DNA from 3 places in the Methylobacterium sp. D54C genome. Region 1 is predicted to be linked to each of the others. Evidence: predicted binding sites of a transcription regulator. Region 1 holds the regulator's gene; each other region holds the start of a gene.

Region 1 (5,990 bases):
GCGCCGAGCCGGAGCCTCGACACGCTGTTCCGGACCTGCTCGTACGGCGCGGCCCTGCTGGTGCTGCTCGTGCTCGCCGGCATGCTCGGCTCGATCCTGTACGGCGGCTGGCCCGCCTTCCGCGAGTTCGGCTTCGGCTTCCTGACCTCCAGCGCCTGGAACGTCGGGACCGAGCAGTACGGCGCCCTGGTCGCGGTGATCGGGACCGTCGCCTCCGCCTTCCTGGCCCTGCTGATCGGCGTGCCCGTCTCGCTGGGCATCGCGGTCTACCTCACCCAGCTCTGCCCGGGCTGGGCCCGCAAGCCGGTCGCCATGACGATCGAGCTGCTCGCGGCCGTGCCGAGCATCATATACGGCATGTGGGGCCTGTTCGTGTTCGCGCCGCTCTTCGCGCGCTACATCCAGATCCCGGTCTCGAACCTCGTGGAGGGCATGCCGATCGTCGGCACGCTGTTCTACGCCCGGGTGCCGTCGGGCGTCGGCGTCTTCACCGCCGGGATCATCCTGGCGATCATGATCGTGCCGTTCATCGCCTCGATCGCCCGGGACATGCTCGACCAGATCCCGACCGTGCTGCGCGAGAGCGCCTACGGCATCGGCTGCACCACCTGGGAGGTCGTGCGCCACGTGCTGGTGCCGCAGGCGGCCGTCTCGATCATCGGCGCGATCATGCTGGGCCTCGGACGGGCGCTCGGCGAGACGATGGCGGTGACCTTCGTGGTCGGCAACGCCAACCGGCTCTCGGCCTCGATCTTCGACCCGAGCTCGACCATCGCGTCGCGCATCGCCAACGAGTTCAACGAGGCGGACGGCCTCCAGCTGAACGCGCTGATGGCGCTGGGCTGCATCCTGTTCGTGATCACCTTCGTGGTGCTCATCATCGCCCGGCTGCTGACGCGCCGCGTCCAGTCCGCCTGAGGAGCACGCGCGATGGTTTCCTCCAGCACGATCGCCCCGGCTGCCCAGCGCCGCCCCGGCCGCGTCCGTCAGGGACGCCGCGTCGCTGACCGGACCCTGCGCGTCGCCTGCACCGCCGCGACGGTGGTCGGCGCCCTGGTTCTCGGCTCGATCCTGGTGATGCTGATCGTCCAGGGCGTGCGCGGCTTCACGCCGACCCTGTTCACCAACCCGACCCCGGGCCCGGGCTCCGAGGGCGGCGGCATCGCCAACGCTATCCTGGGCAGCCTCGTTCTGACCGGGATCGGCATCCTGATCGCCACGCCGGTCGGCGTCATGGCCGGGACCTTCCTGGCCGAGTACGGGCGCGGCTCGAAGCTGGCCGCCCTGATCCGCTTCCTCAACGACGTCCTGCTCTCGGCGCCGTCGATCCTGATCGGCCTGTTCGTCTACACGCTGATGGTGCGGCCGATGGGCACCTACTCGGGCTGGGCCGGCGGCGTGGCGCTGGCGATCATCGCCGTGCCGGTGATCGTGCGCACCACCGAGGACATGCTGCGCCTCGTGCCCGGCACCCTGCGGGAGGCCGGCGCGGCGCTCGGCGCGCCGCCCTCGACGGTGATCATGAGCGTGACCTGGCGGGCGGCCTCGGCCGGCATCGTCACCGGCATCATCCTGGCCCTCGCCCGCATCGCCGGCGAGACCGCGCCGCTGCTGTTCACCGCGCTCAACAACAATTCCTGGTTCTCGGCCAACCTGATGGGCGGCGTCGCGAACCTGCCGGTGATGATCTACCAGTTCGCCCTCTCGCCCTACCCGAACTGGCAGGGCCTGGCCTGGGCGGGCGCGCTTCTGATCACCACCACCATCCTGGCGCTGTCGATCATCGCGCGCCTCGTGATCAAGCCGCAGGCCTCGCGCTGAGCCCCCTTTCGAGGACACGACGATGAACGCCGCCTCCGCGATCCCCACGGTCGAGCTGAACCGCAACCGCGCCGAAGAGGGCGGCCCCGTGCGGATCGCCGTCAAGGACCTGAACTTCTATTACGGCAGCTTCCACGGGCTTAAGGACGTCAACCTCAACTTCCACGACCGGCAGGTGACGGCGCTGATCGGCCCTTCCGGCTGCGGCAAGTCCACCCTGCTGCGCTGCTTCAACCGGATCTACAGCCTCTACCCGGAGCAGCGCGCGGAGGGCGAGATCCTGCTCGACGGCGAGAACATCCTCAGCCCCTCCGTCGACCTGAACGAGCTGCGCTCGCGCATCGGCATGGTGTTCCAGAAGCCGACGCCGTTCCCGATGTCGATCTACGACAACGTGGCCTTCGGCCTGCGCCTCTACGAGAAGCTGCCGAAATCCGAGCTCGACGGCCGGATCGAGGAATCCCTGCGCAAGGCCGCCCTCTGGGACGAGGTGAAGGACAAGCTCCGGCAGCCGGGGACCGGCCTGTCGGGCGGCCAGCAGCAGCGCCTGTGCATCGCCCGGACGGTGGCGCAGAAGCCGGAGGTGATCCTGTTCGACGAGCCGACCTCGGCCCTCGACCCGATCTCGACCGGCCGCATCGAGGAGCTGATCGAGCAGCTGCGCGACGAGTTCACCATCGTGATCGTCACCCACAACATGCAGCAGGCGGCGCGCATCTCGCAGTTCACCGCCTTCATGTATCTGGGGCAGCTCGTCGAGTTCGGTCCGACCAACCGGATGTTCATGAACCCGACGGAACGCCGCACGCAGGACTACATCACCGGCCGCTTCGGCTAGTCTGCCGGGCCGCTCCGGTCCCGGGACCGCCGCTCGCGTCTCCGGCGCGCCGGCGGGTCCCGCAAGCCTCCCGGAGGGCCGTCCCCGGGACCCCATCGAAGGATCCGCCATGCCCGGCCATATCGTCACCTCCTACGACACCGACCTGGAGAACCTGCGTCGCTCGATCTCGGAGATGGGCGGCGTCGCCGAGAAGATGACCGCGGAGGCGACCGACGCCCTCGTGCGCCGGGACGACACGCTCGCCCAGGCTGTGATCCTCGCCGACAAGCGCCTCGACGCGCTGCAGCGGGACATCGAGGAGCGCGCCGTGCTGCTGATCGCCCGGCGCCAGCCCCTGGCCATCGACCTGCGCGAGACCATCTCGGCGATCCGCGTCTCCGGCGATCTGGAGCGGATCGGCGACCTCGCCAAGAACGTCGCCAAGCGCGTGGTGGCGATCTCCGATCAGGCGCCGGCCCAGAAGATCGTGCTCGGCGTGCGCCACATGAGCGACCTCGCCGAGGGTCAGCTGAAGGACGTGCTCGACGCCTACGGGAGCCGCGACGTCCAGGCGGCCCACGACGTCTGGGAGCGCGACGGCGAGATCGACGCCCTGTACAATTCCCTGTTCCGCGAGCTCCTGACCTACATGATGGAGGATCCGCGCAACATCTCGTTCTGCACGCACCTCCTGTTCTGCGCGAAGAACGTCGAGCGCATCGGCGACCACACCACCAACATCGCCGAGACGATCCACTACCTCGCCACGGGCGAGACGCTGGCGGGTGACCGGCCGAAGAACGACGCGTCGAACTACGCGACCGTGGACGGCGTGCAGGCGCCGTGAGGCGCCGACCCCGGCGCCTTCCTGTGGGCGCGGCCGGGGTCACTCTCCGTGCGGGTTGAGGCGGGGCGGCGCCTCCTGCACCATCCGGGGACCGCCCGCAGAACGAGTCTTCGAACGTGAGCATGCAAGTCCTGATCGTCGAGGACGAGGAGGCCCTGAGCACGCTGCTGCGCTACAACCTGGAGGCCGAGGGCTTCCTGGTGGATTCGGCGGCGCGCGGCGACGACGCCGAACTGCTCCTCGCGGAGCGGATCCCGGACCTCGTCCTGCTCGACTGGATGCTGCCCGGCCTCTCGGGGATCGAGCTGTGCCGCCGGATCCGGGCGCGCCGGGAGACCGAGCGCCTGCCGGTGATCATGCTCACCGCCCGGGGCGAAGAGGGCGACCGTGTCCGCGGGCTCGGCACGGGCGCCGACGACTACATCGTCAAGCCGTTCTCGGTCCCGGAGCTGCTCGCCCGGATCCGCGCGCTCCTGCGCCGGGCCAAGCCCGCCCACGTCTCGGACCGGCTGGCGGCCGGCGACCTGGAACTCGACCGCACCGGCCACCGCGTCCGCCGCGGCGGCGAGGAGCTGCATCTGGGCCCCACGGAGTTCCGGCTCCTGGAATTCCTGATGCTGGCGCCGGGCCGGGTCTTCTCCCGCGAGCAGCTCCTCGACGGGGTGTGGGGCCACGACGTCTACATCGACGAGCGCACCGTCGACGTCCATGTCGGGCGGTTGCGCAAGGCGCTGAACGGCCCGCGCCAGACCGACCCGATCCGCACGGTCCGGGGCTCGGGCTACGCCTTCGACGAGACCTTCTCGCTGGAGGCTTGAGGCGGCCCGAAGGGCTGTCGGAGCGCCTCACCGCTCCGGCGCGCCGTCATCGCGAGCGGAGCGAAGCGACCCAGAGCGGCGGGACGCCGGCGCGCGCGGCGCTGCTGGGTTGCTTCGCTCCGCTCGCAAAGACGGTGGGACGGGCCCGCGAAGATTCGCGCGTCCCGGCCTCCAGGGACTCAGCGCGCCAGCGCCGCGCTCCGGCCCGAGGCGGCCGGCACCGCCTCCAGCGCCGCCAGGACCGTCCCCTCGGTGAGGATCTGCGGCAGCACCTGGGGCTCTCCCGTCCCGGTATAGAGCAGGTAGAGCGGGACGCCGCTGCGCCCGTGCTTCTCCAGGAGGCGGGTGATCTCGGGGTTCTGGTTGGTCCAGTCGCCCTTCATGTAGGTCACGCCGCGCTCGGCCATCGCGGCCCGCACGGCCTTCGTGTTGAGCGAGGTCGCCTCGTTGACCGCGCAGGTGATGCACCACGCGGCGGTCATGTCCACGAAGACGGGGCGGTGCGCGTCGAGCAGGGCGTCGAGGCGCGCCTGCGTGAACGGCTCGATCCCGTCGGCGGCGGCCTGCGCGGCCGGCGCGGCGCGATCCCGGGGCAGGGTGACGGCGAGGGCCCCAACGGCGATCAGCGCCAGCGCGGCGGCGGCCTGCGCGACCCGGCCGGCCCGCGGCGGGGCGGCGCGGCCGTGCTCCCAGGCCCAGGCGGCGAAGCCCACGAGGACGAGGCCGATCAGCGCCGCCAGCAGCCCGCGCGGGTCGACCTGCTGCGCCAGCACCCAGATCAGCCACGCCACGGTGGCGTAGACCGGGAAGGCCAGCACCTGCTTGAGGGTCTCCATCCAGGCGCCCGGCCGCGGCAGCGCCCGCAGGGCCGGCGGCCAGAGGGTCAGGAGCAGGAAGGGCAGGGCGAGGCCGAGGCCGAGGCTCGCGAAGACGGCGAGCGCCACGCCGGCGCTCTGGGTCAGCGCGAAGCCCACCGCCGAGCCCATGAACGGCGCCGTGCAGGGCGTCGCCACCAGGGTCGCGAGCACGCCGGTGAAGAACGAGCCGCTCAGGCCGCCGCGCCGGGTGAGGCCGTCGCCGAGGCCGGCGAGCCGGCCGCCGACATGGACCGCGCCCGAGAGGCTCAGGCCCATCGCGAACAGCAGGTAGGCGAGCCCCGCCACGATGGCGGGCGACTGGAGCTGGAACCCCCAGCCGATCGCGGCCCCGCCGCTCTTCAGGCCGATCAGCGCGGCGGCGAGCGCCAGGAAGCTCGCCAGGACGCCGGCCGTGTAGGCGAGGCCGTGGAGCCGCAGCCGGGCCGGCCCCTCGCCCGCGTGCCGCACGAGGCCGAGCACCTTGATCGACAGGACCGGGAAGACGCAGGGCATCAGGTTGAGGATCAGGCCGCCGAGGAAGGCGAAGGCCGCGGCGGTCGCCAGCGTCAGCGCGTCGAAGTCGGCGGTGGCCGGCGCGGTCGCGGGCGGCGCGGTCGCGGCCGCCGCCGCGGCGGCCGGGAGCACCGGCTCGTCGCCGTACGCGAAGGCGAGCCGGCGGGTCCCGGCGGCGTCGACCTCCTCGACCGTCAGGACGCCGGGCAGCGCGGCGGGCACTGGGTCGGTCGGGCTGCTCCGGGCGAGGGTCAGGTGCAGGCCGGTCCCGTCGACGCTCATCACCTGCGCGGCGGCGTTGTCGATCGCCGTCT
Region 2 (5,990 bases), on a different contig from region 1:
GACGGCTTCACCGCCCATCTCCTCGGGGACGGGCGGGTCTTCGCCATCGGCCGAGCGCAGCTCGCCCGGGACTGAGTCGCCCGATCAGGCCGTCTTCATGAACCGGATCACGCTCTCCGACAGGCTCGTCGAGTGGCCGGCGAGGCTCTCGGCGATGCCCTGGACCGTCTGGGCGAGTTGACCGGTGGCGTTGGCGGCCTCGGAGACGCCGCCGATATTGCCTGCCATCTCGTGGGTCGAGACCGCCTGCTCCTCGACGGCGCTCGCCATCGCCAGGGTGAGCTTGGACAGTTCGTCCACCGCGGCCGTGATCATCTCGATGGCGCCGACCGCCTCGCCGGTCGCGCTCTGGATCGCCGAGACCTGCTGCGTGATCTCGCCGGTCGCCTTGGCGGTCTGCTCGGCGAGCGCCTTCACCTCGGAGGCCACCACGGCGAAGCCGCGCCCGGCGGCGCCCGCGCGGGCCGCCTCGATCGTGGCGTTCAGGGCGAGCAGGTTGGTCTGGTCGGCGATCGACTTGATCATGCCCACCACCGCATCGACCTTGCGGGCGTTCTCGGCGAGCTGGCGCATGGTCGCGTCGGTGGTCCCCGCCTGGGCGGCGATCTGCTGCGCGCGCTCCGAGACCCGCCCGACCTGGCCGGAGATCTCCTGGATCGCGCCGTTCATCTGCTCGGAGTTCGACGCGACCGACGACGCCTTGTGGCGCGCGGACTCGGCCGACTGCATCAGGCCCACGGCCGAGCTCTGCATCTCCTGGATGGCGGAGCCGACGGCCTCGACGACCCGCTTGACGTCGGTCTCCATGTTCACCTGCGCGGTGACGACCGCCCAGGTCAGCATCGGGCCGAGGTACTGCCCCTTCTCGTCGTTCACGGCCGTGACCCGCAGGTTGAGGGTCTCGGGCCCGACCTTGATCTTGGTGCTGTGCGGCAGCCGGCTCGCGTCGGCCAGCATCGTGCGCTGGTGGCTGGGGTTCTTGTGGAAGATGTCGAACGAGCGGCCGAGCATGTCGTCGACCTTCACCGGCAGGTGCTGGTCGATCGTGCCGAGGGTCTTGCGCGACGTAGCGTTCATGTAGTCGATCTTGAAATTGTCCTTCAGATCGGCCGTCATGACCGCCACCGGAACGTTGTCGATCATCGTCAGGAGCCGGTTGATCTCCTTCTTCTTCGCCGAGATGTCCGCGGCGAACTTGACGACCTTGATCGGCTTGCCGCGCGCGTCGAGGACAGGATTGTACGTCGCCTCGAGCCAGACCGAGTCGCCCTCCTTGTCGAGGCGCAGGAACTCGCCCGTGACGTACTGGCCGTCCTTCAGCTTGCTCCAGAACGCCGCGTAATCGGCGGACTCGGCGTAGCTCTTGTCGACGAAGATGCGGTGATGGCGGTTCTGGACGTCGCTGAGGCCGTATTTCATCAATCGCAGGAAGTTCTCGTTCGCGTGAAGGACCGTTCCGTCCATCGAGAACTCGATGATCGCCAGCGAGCGGTCGAGCGCGTCGATCTTGGCCTGGGCTTCATTGAAAACAGTGCGATTGAACATGGTACGGCTCGCGTTCCCCCGGCGTGGGGTGTAGCCTCACAGCGTTAATGAATCCCTTATTCTGGCATTCGTCCAGTTTAAGAGTTGCCTGACGGAAATCGAATGCTTTGAGCGCCGCGCCCTCTGTGCGTCCGTAGCCGGATCGACGCCATCGTCGAAATTAGATTCAAATGTAAACCCAATCAGAGCAGAAACATGCTTGCGAATATCAGAACCAGCCGCGCATGCGAAAGTATACGATCGGCGCGACCGCGCTGATGAGGATCAGGCCGAGCGCGTAGGGATATCCGAGCGCCCAATCCAGCTCGGGCATGTGCTTGAAATTCATGCCGTAGATCGACGCGATCAGCGTCGGCGGGACGCCGACCACCGAGACGACGGTGAGGACGCGGAAGACGTTGTTCTGCTCGATGGTGATCAGGCCGAGGGCCGCGTCGAGCAGGAACTGCACGTTCTCGGCGAGCCGCGTCTCGAACTCGTCGAGGGATTCGATGTCCCGCTTGATCGTCTCGAAGCGCGCATCCTCCGGCAGGCCGAGGCTGTCGCAGGCCGCGGCGACGAAGGGGATGATCCGTTCGAGCCCGAGCAGACTCGACCGGATCTTGCCCAGAACCTTCCCGCGGTTGCTGATGCCGCGCAGGATCCGGCGCAGGGCGAGGTCGCGGCGCCGGGGCGGCGGGCTCTCCAGGCGCCGCCGCTCGGCACCGCGGACGTCGAAGTCGAAGATGCGGGTCGAGAGCGTGTCGAGCTCGGAGCCCATATCCTCGAGGGCGTCGGCGAGGCTGTCGACCAGTTCCTCCAGTACGACGAGGAAGATCTCGCTCGGCGTCGTGCTGCCGTCGCCGTCGGCGATACGCTTCGCGGACGCCTCGAAGGCGCGCAGGTCGTGGAAGCGGATCGTGACGAGGTGATCCTTGGTCAGCAGGAAGCCCAGCGGCTTCAGCTGCGACGCGCTCTGCTCGAACGTGATCATCGGGGTCGAGAGCGAGAGGCCGCCCTTCACCCGGCGCAGGCGGCTCGACGTTTCGACCTCCGAGAGCGCCGCCCGCGACGGCACCCGCAGTCCGGTCGCGGCCTCGACCGCCGCAGCCTCTTCCGGCGTGGGGTCGTTCAGGTCGAGCCACACGGTGTCGCGCGCGATCGGGCTGCCGGGTCGCAGCGCCACCGGGCCTTCGGGTCCGTGCAGGCTCAGCATGAGAGCGCGTTATCCATGAGGGAGAACGGGGCCGCCGGCGCGTCATCGCACCGTCGCGCGGGGGTGCGACAGCCTTGACTCGGAACCCGCCCGCGCCTATCTCGCGGCCGTCTTTGGCACTCGCCGAGACAGAGTGCTAACAGTCGAGTTCGCGAGCGGTCCCGCCGGCCGCATCAACGCCAACTCAAGACCTGAAGCAAGAGGGCAGCTCATGAAGTTCCGTCCGCTGCACGACCGCGTGGTCGTCCGTCGCATCGAGAGCGAAGAGAAGACCAAGGGCGGCATCATCATCCCGGACACCGCCAAGGAGAAGCCGCAGGAGGGCGAGGTCGTCGCCGTCGGGCCCGGCGCCCGCGACGAGCAGGGCCGCGTCAACGCGCTCGACGTCAAGGCCGGCGACCGCGTCCTGTTCGGCAAGTGGTCCGGCACCGAGGTCAAGATCGACGGTCAGGACCTCCTGATCATGAAGGAATCCGACATCATGGGCGTCGTCGCCCTCTGATCGGATCACCCGTCACCGCCCTTTGAGGCCGTCCCGGACTCGGGGTTCAACCACTAGCTAAGAGGCACACAATGGCAGCGAAAGACGTTCGTTTCTCCGCCGACGCCCGCGATAAGATGCTGCGCGGCGTCGACATCCTCGCCGACGCGGTGAAGGTGACGCTCGGCCCGAAGGGCCGCAACGTCGTGATCGAGAAGAGCTTCGGCGCCCCGCGCATCACCAAGGACGGTGTGACGGTCGCCAAGGAGATCGAGCTCGCCGACAAGTTCGAGAACATGGGCGCCCAGATGGTGCGCGAAGTGGCCTCGAAGACCAACGACATCGCGGGTGACGGCACGACCACCGCGACCGTGCTGGCCCAGGCCATCGTCCGCGAGGGCGCCAAGTACGTCGCCGCCGGCATCAACCCGATGGACCTGAAGCGCGGCATCGACCTCGCCACCCAGGCGGCCGTCAAGGACATCACCTCGCGCGCCAAGAAGGTCTCGACCTCCGACGAGGTCGCCCAGGTCGGCACGATCTCCGCCAACGGCGACAAGGAGATCGGCGAGATGATCGCCCACGCCATGCAGAAGGTGGGCAACGAGGGCGTGATCACGGTCGAGGAGGCCAAGACGGCCGAGACCGAGCTCGACGTCGTCGAGGGCATGCAGTTCGACCGCGGCTACCTCTCCCCGTACTTCATCACGAACGCGGAGAAGATGGTCGCCGAGCTCGAGGACCCCTACATCCTCATCCACGAGAAGAAGCTCTCGTCGCTCCAGGCCATGCTGCCGGTGCTCGAGGCCGTCGTTCAGACCGGCAAGCCGCTCCTGATCATCGCCGAGGACATCGAGGGCGAGGCTCTCGCCACCCTCGTCGTCAACAAGCTCCGCGGCGGCCTCAAGGTCGCGGCCGTCAAGGCGCCGGGCTTCGGTGACCGCCGGAAGGCGATGCTCGAGGACATCGCGATCCTGACCAAGGGCCAGATGATCGCCGAGGACCTCGGCATCAAGCTCGAGAACGTGACGCTCCCCATGCTCGGTCGCGCCAAGCGCGTGCGCATCGAGAAGGAGAACACCACGATCATCGACGGCGTCGGCGAGAAGTCCGACATCGAGGGCCGCATCTCGCAGATCAAGGCGCAGATCGAGGAGACCACCTCGGACTACGACCGTGAGAAGCTGCAGGAGCGCCTGGCCAAGCTCGCGGGCGGCGTCGCGGTGATCCGCGTCGGCGGCGCGACCGAGGTCGAGGTGAAGGAGAAGAAGGACCGCGTCGACGACGCCCTCAACGCCACCCGCGCGGCGGTCGAGGAAGGCATCGTCCCGGGCGGCGGCACCGCGCTGCTGCGCGCCAAGAAGGCGGTCTCCGAGCTGAAGTCCGAGATCCCGGACGTGCAGGCCGGCATCAAGATCGTCCTGAAGGCGCTCGAGGCCCCGCTCCGCCAGATCGCCCAGAACGCGGGCGTGGAAGGCTCGATCGTAGTCGGCAAGATCACCGACAACACCTCGTCGGAGACCTTCGGCTTCAACGCCCAGACCGAAGAGTACGTCGACATGATCCAGGCCGGCATCGTCGACCCGGCCAAGGTGGTGCGCACCGCCCTGCAGGACGCGGCCTCGGTCGCCGGCCTGCTGGTGACCACCGAGGCGATGGTCGCCGACGCGCCGAAGAAGGACAGCCCCGCTCCGGCCATGCCGGGCGGCGGCATGGGCGGCATGGACTTCTAAGTCCGAGCCATCCGCTGAGACGAAGGAAGGGGGTCGCCGCGAGGCGGCCCCTTTTCTCTTGGCGCCGGCCTGCCGCGGTGGCCCGCGGGGCGCTGGCCGGTCAGAGGCCGCGACGCGACGCTTCGGCCGCGAGACGCGCCCGCACGGTGGCGATCAAGGATTGCCGGACGCGCTCCGTCGCCTGGAACGGGATATCGAAGTTCAGGCTGTGGTAGATCAGGGACCGGATGCTGTCCTGATCGGGATCGTCCGCGCCTGTCTGCATGATGTCGAGGATCCAGGCATGGATCGCCGCGTGGTCGGACGTGTCGGGATCCGCGGCGAGGACCAAGTGGCCGCCGTGAATCCAGTCATCGCGCAGGGTTGCGGACACTTCGTCCGATGCAGGCATCACCTCACCTCGCGGCTCTGCCCGGTGCGGCCGGGACGATAGAGTATCCGCGCGCGCCGATCCCGTTCTCCACCGGCGACCGCGGAGCTTCGACGCCGCGTCACCTGTACGTCGGCGCCTCGCCCGGCCGCGATGTGGCGCGGCGGTCCAGGCGGTGGGCGATCAACAAAAAACGGGACGGCTCGCGCCGTCCCGTTCAGGGGCCTAATTATCGGCCAAGGAAGATCGAAGCCAGTCGCTGGAGCAGGCCCCGCGGTGCGGGCGGAGGCTCGCTCTGCCCAGGACCGTCCCCGATCTAAGCGTTGGCGGCGAAGGGGTGCTGCGCCGAGTTGCGCTGCTCGGTGACCGTCGAGGCCTTCGGCTCGCCGTTCACGGCGCGCTGGATCGACAGCTTGGTGGCCTCGTAGTTGTACTTCTGGATCTTGGCGTCGTCGGCCGCCTCCCAGTGGATGAACACGCCGACCAGGATGTACAGGTCGTCGGCCTCGTCCGCCGGGATGATGCCCTCGGCCACCGCGTCCTGCACGGCCTTGGCAACGCCGTGCTGGGCCGGGCCGAACATCTGGACGGCCTGACGGGCGTCGTTGATGGTGACCTTGTTGAACATCAGGGTGTTCGGCTTGCACGGCAGGTTCGGCGCGATGA
Region 3 (5,990 bases), on a different contig from region 1:
CGCGTCAGAACAGGTGGCGCAGGAGGTAGAACAGAGCGGCCGCGAGGGTGATCGCCGCCGGCAGGGTCAGGATCCAGGCGAGCGCCATGTTGCGCACCGTGGACATCTGGAGGCCCGAGCCATTGGCCGCCATCGTGCCGGCGACGCCCGACGACAGGATGTGGGTGGTCGAGACCGGCAGGCCGTAGAGCTCGGCCAGCCCGATCGTGCCGGCGGCGACGATCTCGGCCGAGGCGCCCTGCGCGTAGGTCAGGTGGGTCTTGCCGATCTTCTCGCCCACCGTGACGACGATGCGCTTCCATCCGACCATGGTGCCGAGACCCAGCGCCAGGGCGACGCAGACCTTCACCCAGCCCGGGATGTAGCGCGTGCCGTCGTTGAGCAGGCCCGCGTAGCGCTTCAGGTCCGCCCTGTCGGCCTCCGAGAAATCGGCCCCGGCGCCTGGCAGCACGCGCACCGCGTCGGCGGCGAGGTACATGTCGCTGCGCAGGTTCTGGGTCTGGGCGGCCGGCACCGTGCGGATCGCGCCGTAATTCTTCACGCTGGCGGCGATGTCGTCGGAGAGCGCCGCCAGCGCCGCGTAGACAGGCGGCGTGTTCAGCGCCTTGGTCTTGAGCGCCTCCGTCACGGTCCGGCGCGCGGCCGCGGCGTCCGGCACCGACGCGCCGGGGGCGCGGGCGGCGAACACCGCGCTCGCCGCCGTCGAGGCCTGCACGAAGGCGGGCGTCGTGTCGTCCGCCATGGTGCGGTTGAGCGCGTAGGCGGTGGGGGCGGCGCCGATCAGGATCAGCATGATCAGGCCCATGCCCTTCTGCCCGTCATTGCCGCCGTGGAAGAACGAGACCAGCGTGCAGGTGAGGATCAGCAGGCCGCGGATCCAGAGGGGCGGGGGCGCCTCGCCCGCGGGCGCCTCGTAGAGGTCCCTGCGGCGGACCGTGACCTTCAGGGCGAGCAGCAGCAGCGCCGCGAGCACGAAGCCGCAGACCGGGGAGAACAGCAGCGCCTTGAAGACGTTGAGCGCCTGGGTCCAGTCGACGCCCGCGGTGCCGTCGCCGCCGTTCATCAGCTGGTTGGCGAGGCCGACGCCGAGCACCGAGCCGATCAGCGCGTGGGACGACGAGTTCGGCAGCCCGAACGCCCAGGTCCCGAGGTTCCAGATGATGGCCGCCAGCAGCAGCGCGAAGATCATCGCGTAGCCCGCGTGCGAGCCGACGTTGAGGATCAGCTCGACCGGCAGCAGCGTGACGATCGCGTAGGCCACCGCGCCCGAGGACAGCATCACGCCGAGGAAGTTGAACACGCCCGACCAGATCACCGCGACGAGCGGCGGCATCGAGTGGGTGTAGATCACCGTGGCGACCGCGTTGGCCGTGTCGTGGAAGCCGTTCACGAACTCGAAGGCGAGGGCGATCAGCAGGGCGAGGCCGAGCAGCGCGAAGGCGCCGTAGGCCAGGGGCGCCTCCCCGACCGCGTTCATGTCCGCGACGAGGCTCACCACCGCGTAGCCCAGGCCCGCCACGAGGACGAGCAGGAACGCGACCACCCCGCCGAGATGCATCCCGTGGTCGAGGCGCGGGCCGCCCGCCTTCCGGTCTCCCACCGCCCCCGACGGCATCACGGCGGTATCGGACATGAACCCTCGCGCGGAATCTTTCGTGGTGAGCGGGGATTAAAACCGCGCGGTGACGGTTGGGTGACGGCCCGCGACGCCGCGCGTCGGCGAGCGTGTCCGAGAGCGTGTCCGAGATCGTGTCCGAGAGCGTCGGGCGGCGCTGTCACACGCCTGACGCGGTCCGGCCGCTAGCGGACCGGACCGCTCGCCCGATCGCACGAGGGATCCGCATGATTGACGCCACGGTGCCGGCCCTGTCCCTCGGCGCGCTCCTGGCCGTCGTCCAGATCGGCAGCATCGCCGTCGCGGCCCGGCGCCTCGGCCGGGACCACGGCCCGTCGCGGTTCCCGGACGGCGCGCCCGTCTCCCTGGTCCGCCCCCTGCGCGGGGTCGAGGCCTACAGCGAGGAGATGCTCCTCCGCAGCTTCTGCCTCGACTACCCGTCCTACGAGCTGATCTTCTGCGTGGCCGACCCGGCCGACCCGATCGTCCCGATGGTGGAGCGCCTGATCGAGGCCCACCCGCACGTGCCGGCCCGCCTGATCCTCGGCGACGAGCGCGTCAGCGCGAACCCGAAGCTCAACAACTGCCTGCGCGGCTGGCGCGCCGCCGCTCACGACTGGGTGGTGCTCGCCGATTCCAACGTCGCCATGCCGCCGGACTACCTCCAGCGGCTCCAGGCGGCGTGGCGCGCCGATACCGGCCTCGTCTGCTCCACCCCGGCCGGCGCCCGCCCGGGCAGCTTCATGGCGGAGGTGGAGTGCGCCTTCCTGAACACCCTGCAGGCGCGCTGGCAATACGCCGCCGAGGCGTTCGGGCTGGGCTTCGCGCAGGGCAAGAGCATGCTCTGGCACAAGCCCTTCCTGGAGGCGCAGGGCGGCCTCCAGGCACTGGCGGCCGAGATCGCCGAGGACGCGGCCGCCACCAAGCTCGTGCGCGCCGCGGGCAAGCGGGTCCACCTCGTGGCGAGCCCGTTCGAGCAGCCGCTCGGCCCGCGCGGCTTCCGGGAGGTCTGGTCGCGGCAGCTGCGCTGGGCGCGCCTGCGCCGCGTGACCTTCCCGCTGTTCTTCGCCCCCGAGATCGGCAGCGGCGTCCTGCTGCCGGCGCTCCTCGTCGCCCTCTGGGCCGGAAGCCTCGCGGGCCTCGCGGGCGCTGCCGGCCTCGCCGCCCTGTGCTATGCCGCCGAGCACCGGCTCGCGGCCCGCGCGGGCTGGCACCGCTCGCCCCGCACGCTGGCGGCCTTCCTGGCGCGCGACGCCCTGATCCCGGCGATCTGGGTCGGCGCCTGGATGCGGAGCGCCATCGTGTGGCGGGGCAATGCCATGGAGGTGCGCCCCCGGCGGGCCGCCGACGCGCGCACCTACGCGCCGACGGCCTGACCGCCCGGCGATCGGAGGCCCTGACGTGTCGCGCCGCTACGCCCTCTACTGGCTGCCCGCCCCGGATTCGCGCCTCGAAGCCTTCGGCCGCGCGATCCTCGGCACCGACAACGTCACCGGGCTGCCGGTGCCGCACCCGGAGAGGCTCGGTGATCTCGCTGCGGTCACGGCGGGCGCGCGGGTCTACGGGTTCCACGCCACCCTCAAGGCGCCGCTGCGCCTCGCCCCGGGCACCGGGGAGGCCGACCTCGTGGCCGCCGCCCGCGCCCTCGCGGCCGCGCACCCGCCGGTGGCGGTGGGGCCGCTCCGGGTCGCCGCCCTCGGGCCGTTCCTCGCCCTGGTACCGGAGGGCCCGCCGCCGGAACTCGGGCTCCTCGCCGCCGAGTGCGTCGCCGCCCTCGACCCGTTCCGGGCGCCGCTCACGGAGGCCGAGCGCGCCAAGCGCCGGCCGGAGCGCCTCGACCCGCGCGGCCGCGCGCTCCTCGACCGCTGGGGCTACCCCTACGTGTTCGAGGCCTTCCGCTTCCACATGACCCTGACCGACGCCCTGCCGGAGGCGGAGCGCGACCTCTGGCACCGGCGCCTGTCCGAGGCCTACGCCGCCGCGGGACCGGAGCCCCTGCGGATCGACGCCGTCAGCCTCCTGACCCAGGACGGGTCGGGGCCGTTCCGGCTCCTGGCGCGCCTGCCCTTCGGAGAGACCCGTGGTTGACCGCCCCCTCGGCCTCGAACCCGCCCTCGATCCGAGCGCCCGGGTCGTCGACAGCCGCCTCGGCCGCTACACCGAGGTCGGCGCCCGCACCCGCCTCACCGAGACGACCCTCGACGACTATTCCTACATCGGTGAGGACGGCGAGGTGATCTACACCGCGATCGGCAAGTTCTGCTCGATCGCCGCCAGCGTGCGGATCAATCCCGGCAACCACCCGATGGAGCGGGCGTCGCAGGCGCACTTCACCTACCGGGCGCGCGCCTACTGGCCGGAGGAATCGGACGAGCCCGCCTTCTTCGACCGGCGCCGGGCGAGCCCGGTGGCGATCGGCCACGATGTCTGGATCGGCCACGGCGCGGTCGTCCTGCCCGGGCGCACGATCGGCACCGGCGCGGTGGTGGGGGCGGGCGCCATCGTCACCCGCGACGTCGAGCCCTACACGATCGTCGTCGGCAATCCCGCCCGGCCGGTCCGGCGCCGCTTCCCCGAGGTGGTCGCGGACCGTCTGACCCGCCTGGCGTGGTGGGACTGGGACCATGAGCGCCTGCGCCGGGCGCTGCCGGATTTCCGCGGGCTGCCCATCGAAGCATTCCTGGAGCGCCACGAAGATTAAGTCGGCTATCGAAAAGCCGAGATGCTGCGCCGGCAAATATAATCGTCCCGAATACGTCATCCAATCGTCGTCAAACCGGCGTCTACGTGCGGCCGTTCCCCGGCGGATGGTGGCATGCTGGTTATCGAGGATCTCACGCGCCAGTACGGCGACCGACGCGCCGTCGACGGCGTGTCGCTCCGGATCGAGCCCGGCAGCTTCGTCGGGGTGATCGGCCGGTCCGGTGCCGGCAAGTCGACGCTGCTGCGCCTCATCAACCGGCTGGCGGATCCGAGCTCGGGACGCATCCTCCACGACGGCCGCGAGGTCACCACCCTGCGCGGCCGCCCGCTGCGCGAGTGGCGCACCCGCTGCGCCATGATCTTCCAGCAATTCAACCTCGTCGGCCGGCTCGACGTCATGACCAACGTGCTGATGGGACGCCTCAGCCACGTGCCGACCCACCGCGCCCTGCTCCGGCAATGGTCCGCCGAGGACCGCGCCATGGCCCTCGCCGCCCTGGAGAGCTTCGACATGGGCGAGTTCGCCGGCCAGCGGGCCGACGGCCTGTCGGGCGGCCAGCAGCAGCGCGTCGCCATCGCCCGCGCCCTCGTGCAGGAACCCGAGATCCTGCTCGCCGACGAGCCGGTTGCCTCGCTCGACCCGCGCAACACGCGGCTCGTGATGGACGCGCTCGCCGACGTGAACCGGCGCTACGGCATCACGGTGCTGTGCAACCTGCACTCCCTCGACCTCGCCCGCGCCTACTGCGATCGCCTCGTCGGCCTCGCGGCCGGGCGGGTCGTGTTCGAGGGCGGCCCCTTCGACCTCACCGAGGACGTGGCGCGCCGGCTCTACGGCCTGGAGGCCGGAGAAGTGCTGGACGATTCCGCGCAGCGCGAGGCGGAGCAGCGGGCCGCGATGCCGGGCCGGCCCGGTCTCGTACCGGTCCGCCCGGTCCGCGAGGCCGCCCTCGGCGCCTGATCCGGGCCCCGGGCCCCAACGAACACCGCCAGAGCGCACCGCCAAAGTGCACCGTCTTGGAAACGCCCGACCGGCCTCCGGCCGGCCGAACCTCGCCGACGCCACGAAGGACGACCCGATGATCACCCGACGCACCCTCGCCGCCGCCGCCGCGGCCCTCGCCCTCCTCGGCCTGCCGGCCGCCGCCCAGGACTGGAAGGCGCAGTATCCGGAGCTGACGCTCGGCGTGATCCCGGCCGAGAACGCCTCGGGCACCGCCGACCGCTGGGCGCCGCTCACCGCCTACCTGACCAAGACGCTCGGCGTGCCGGTGAAGCTGCGGGTGGCGAGCGACTACGCCGCCGTGATCGAGGGCCAGCGCGCCGGCAACATCCAGATCGCGTGGTACGGGCCGGCCTCGTTCGCGCGGGCCGTGATGACCGGCGTCAAGATCGAGCCGATCGTCAACCAGAAGCACGAGACCGGCGCCTCGGGCTACTATTCGGTGGTCTACGTGCTGGCCTCCAGCCCCTACAAGACCGTCGAGGATCTCAAGGGCAAGAACCTCGCGCTGGTCGATCCGAACTCCACCTCCGGTAACCAGGCGCCGCGCTTCTTCCTGAAGCGGGCCGGCTACGACGTCGAGAAGTTCTTCGGCAAGACCTTCTACGCGGGCAGCCACGAGAACGCCGTCCTGGCGCTCACCCAGGGCACGGCCGACGCCGCCGCCAA

What was found. Region 1 encodes PhoB, which activates phosphate uptake and scavenging genes when phosphate is short. Its sites were predicted from a motif close to TGTCATNNANCTGTCAT; they were not measured.
Region 2: ACLBYB_RS02050 (CorA family divalent cation transporter) is a predicted target of PhoB. The motif match lies at 2,781-2,797, and genes of this name have one in related genera.
Region 3: ACLBYB_RS21525 (inorganic phosphate transporter) is a predicted target of PhoB. The motif match lies at 1,683-1,699, and genes of this name have one in related genera.

The regions. Positions count from the first base shown of each region.
Region 1 is NZ_JBKFAK010000009.1:59,347-65,336, forward strand. Features, by position in the region: gene pstC (phosphate ABC transporter permease subunit PstC) at 1-918, shown strand, start outside; gene pstA (phosphate ABC transporter permease PstA) at 931-1,821, shown strand; gene pstB (phosphate ABC transporter ATP-binding protein PstB) at 1,844-2,659, shown strand; gene phoU (phosphate signaling complex protein PhoU) at 2,769-3,488, shown strand; gene phoB (phosphate regulon transcriptional regulator PhoB) at 3,611-4,306, shown strand; gene ACLBYB_RS18660 (protein-disulfide reductase DsbD family protein) at 4,486-5,990, opposite strand, start outside.
Region 2 is NZ_JBKFAK010000001.1:389,033-395,022, forward strand. Features, by position in the region: gene pdeM (ligase-associated DNA damage response endonuclease PdeM) at 1-75, shown strand, start outside; gene ACLBYB_RS02045 (methyl-accepting chemotaxis protein) at 85-1,545, opposite strand; gene ACLBYB_RS02050 (CorA family divalent cation transporter) at 1,754-2,740, opposite strand; gene groES (co-chaperone GroES) at 2,952-3,242, shown strand; gene groL (chaperonin GroEL) at 3,314-4,954, shown strand; gene ACLBYB_RS02065 (hypothetical protein) at 5,055-5,345, opposite strand; gene fae (5,6,7,8-tetrahydromethanopterin hydro-lyase) at 5,641-5,990, opposite strand, start outside.
Region 3 is NZ_JBKFAK010000013.1:11,707-17,696, reverse strand. Features, by position in the region: gene ACLBYB_RS21525 (inorganic phosphate transporter) at 5-1,633, opposite strand; gene ACLBYB_RS21520 (ceramide glucosyltransferase) at 1,843-2,991, shown strand; gene ACLBYB_RS21515 (DUF1045 domain-containing protein) at 3,017-3,703, shown strand; gene ACLBYB_RS21510 (chloramphenicol acetyltransferase) at 3,696-4,316, shown strand; gene phnC (phosphonate ABC transporter ATP-binding protein) at 4,431-5,279, shown strand; gene phnD (phosphonate ABC transporter substrate-binding protein) at 5,398-5,990, shown strand, end outside.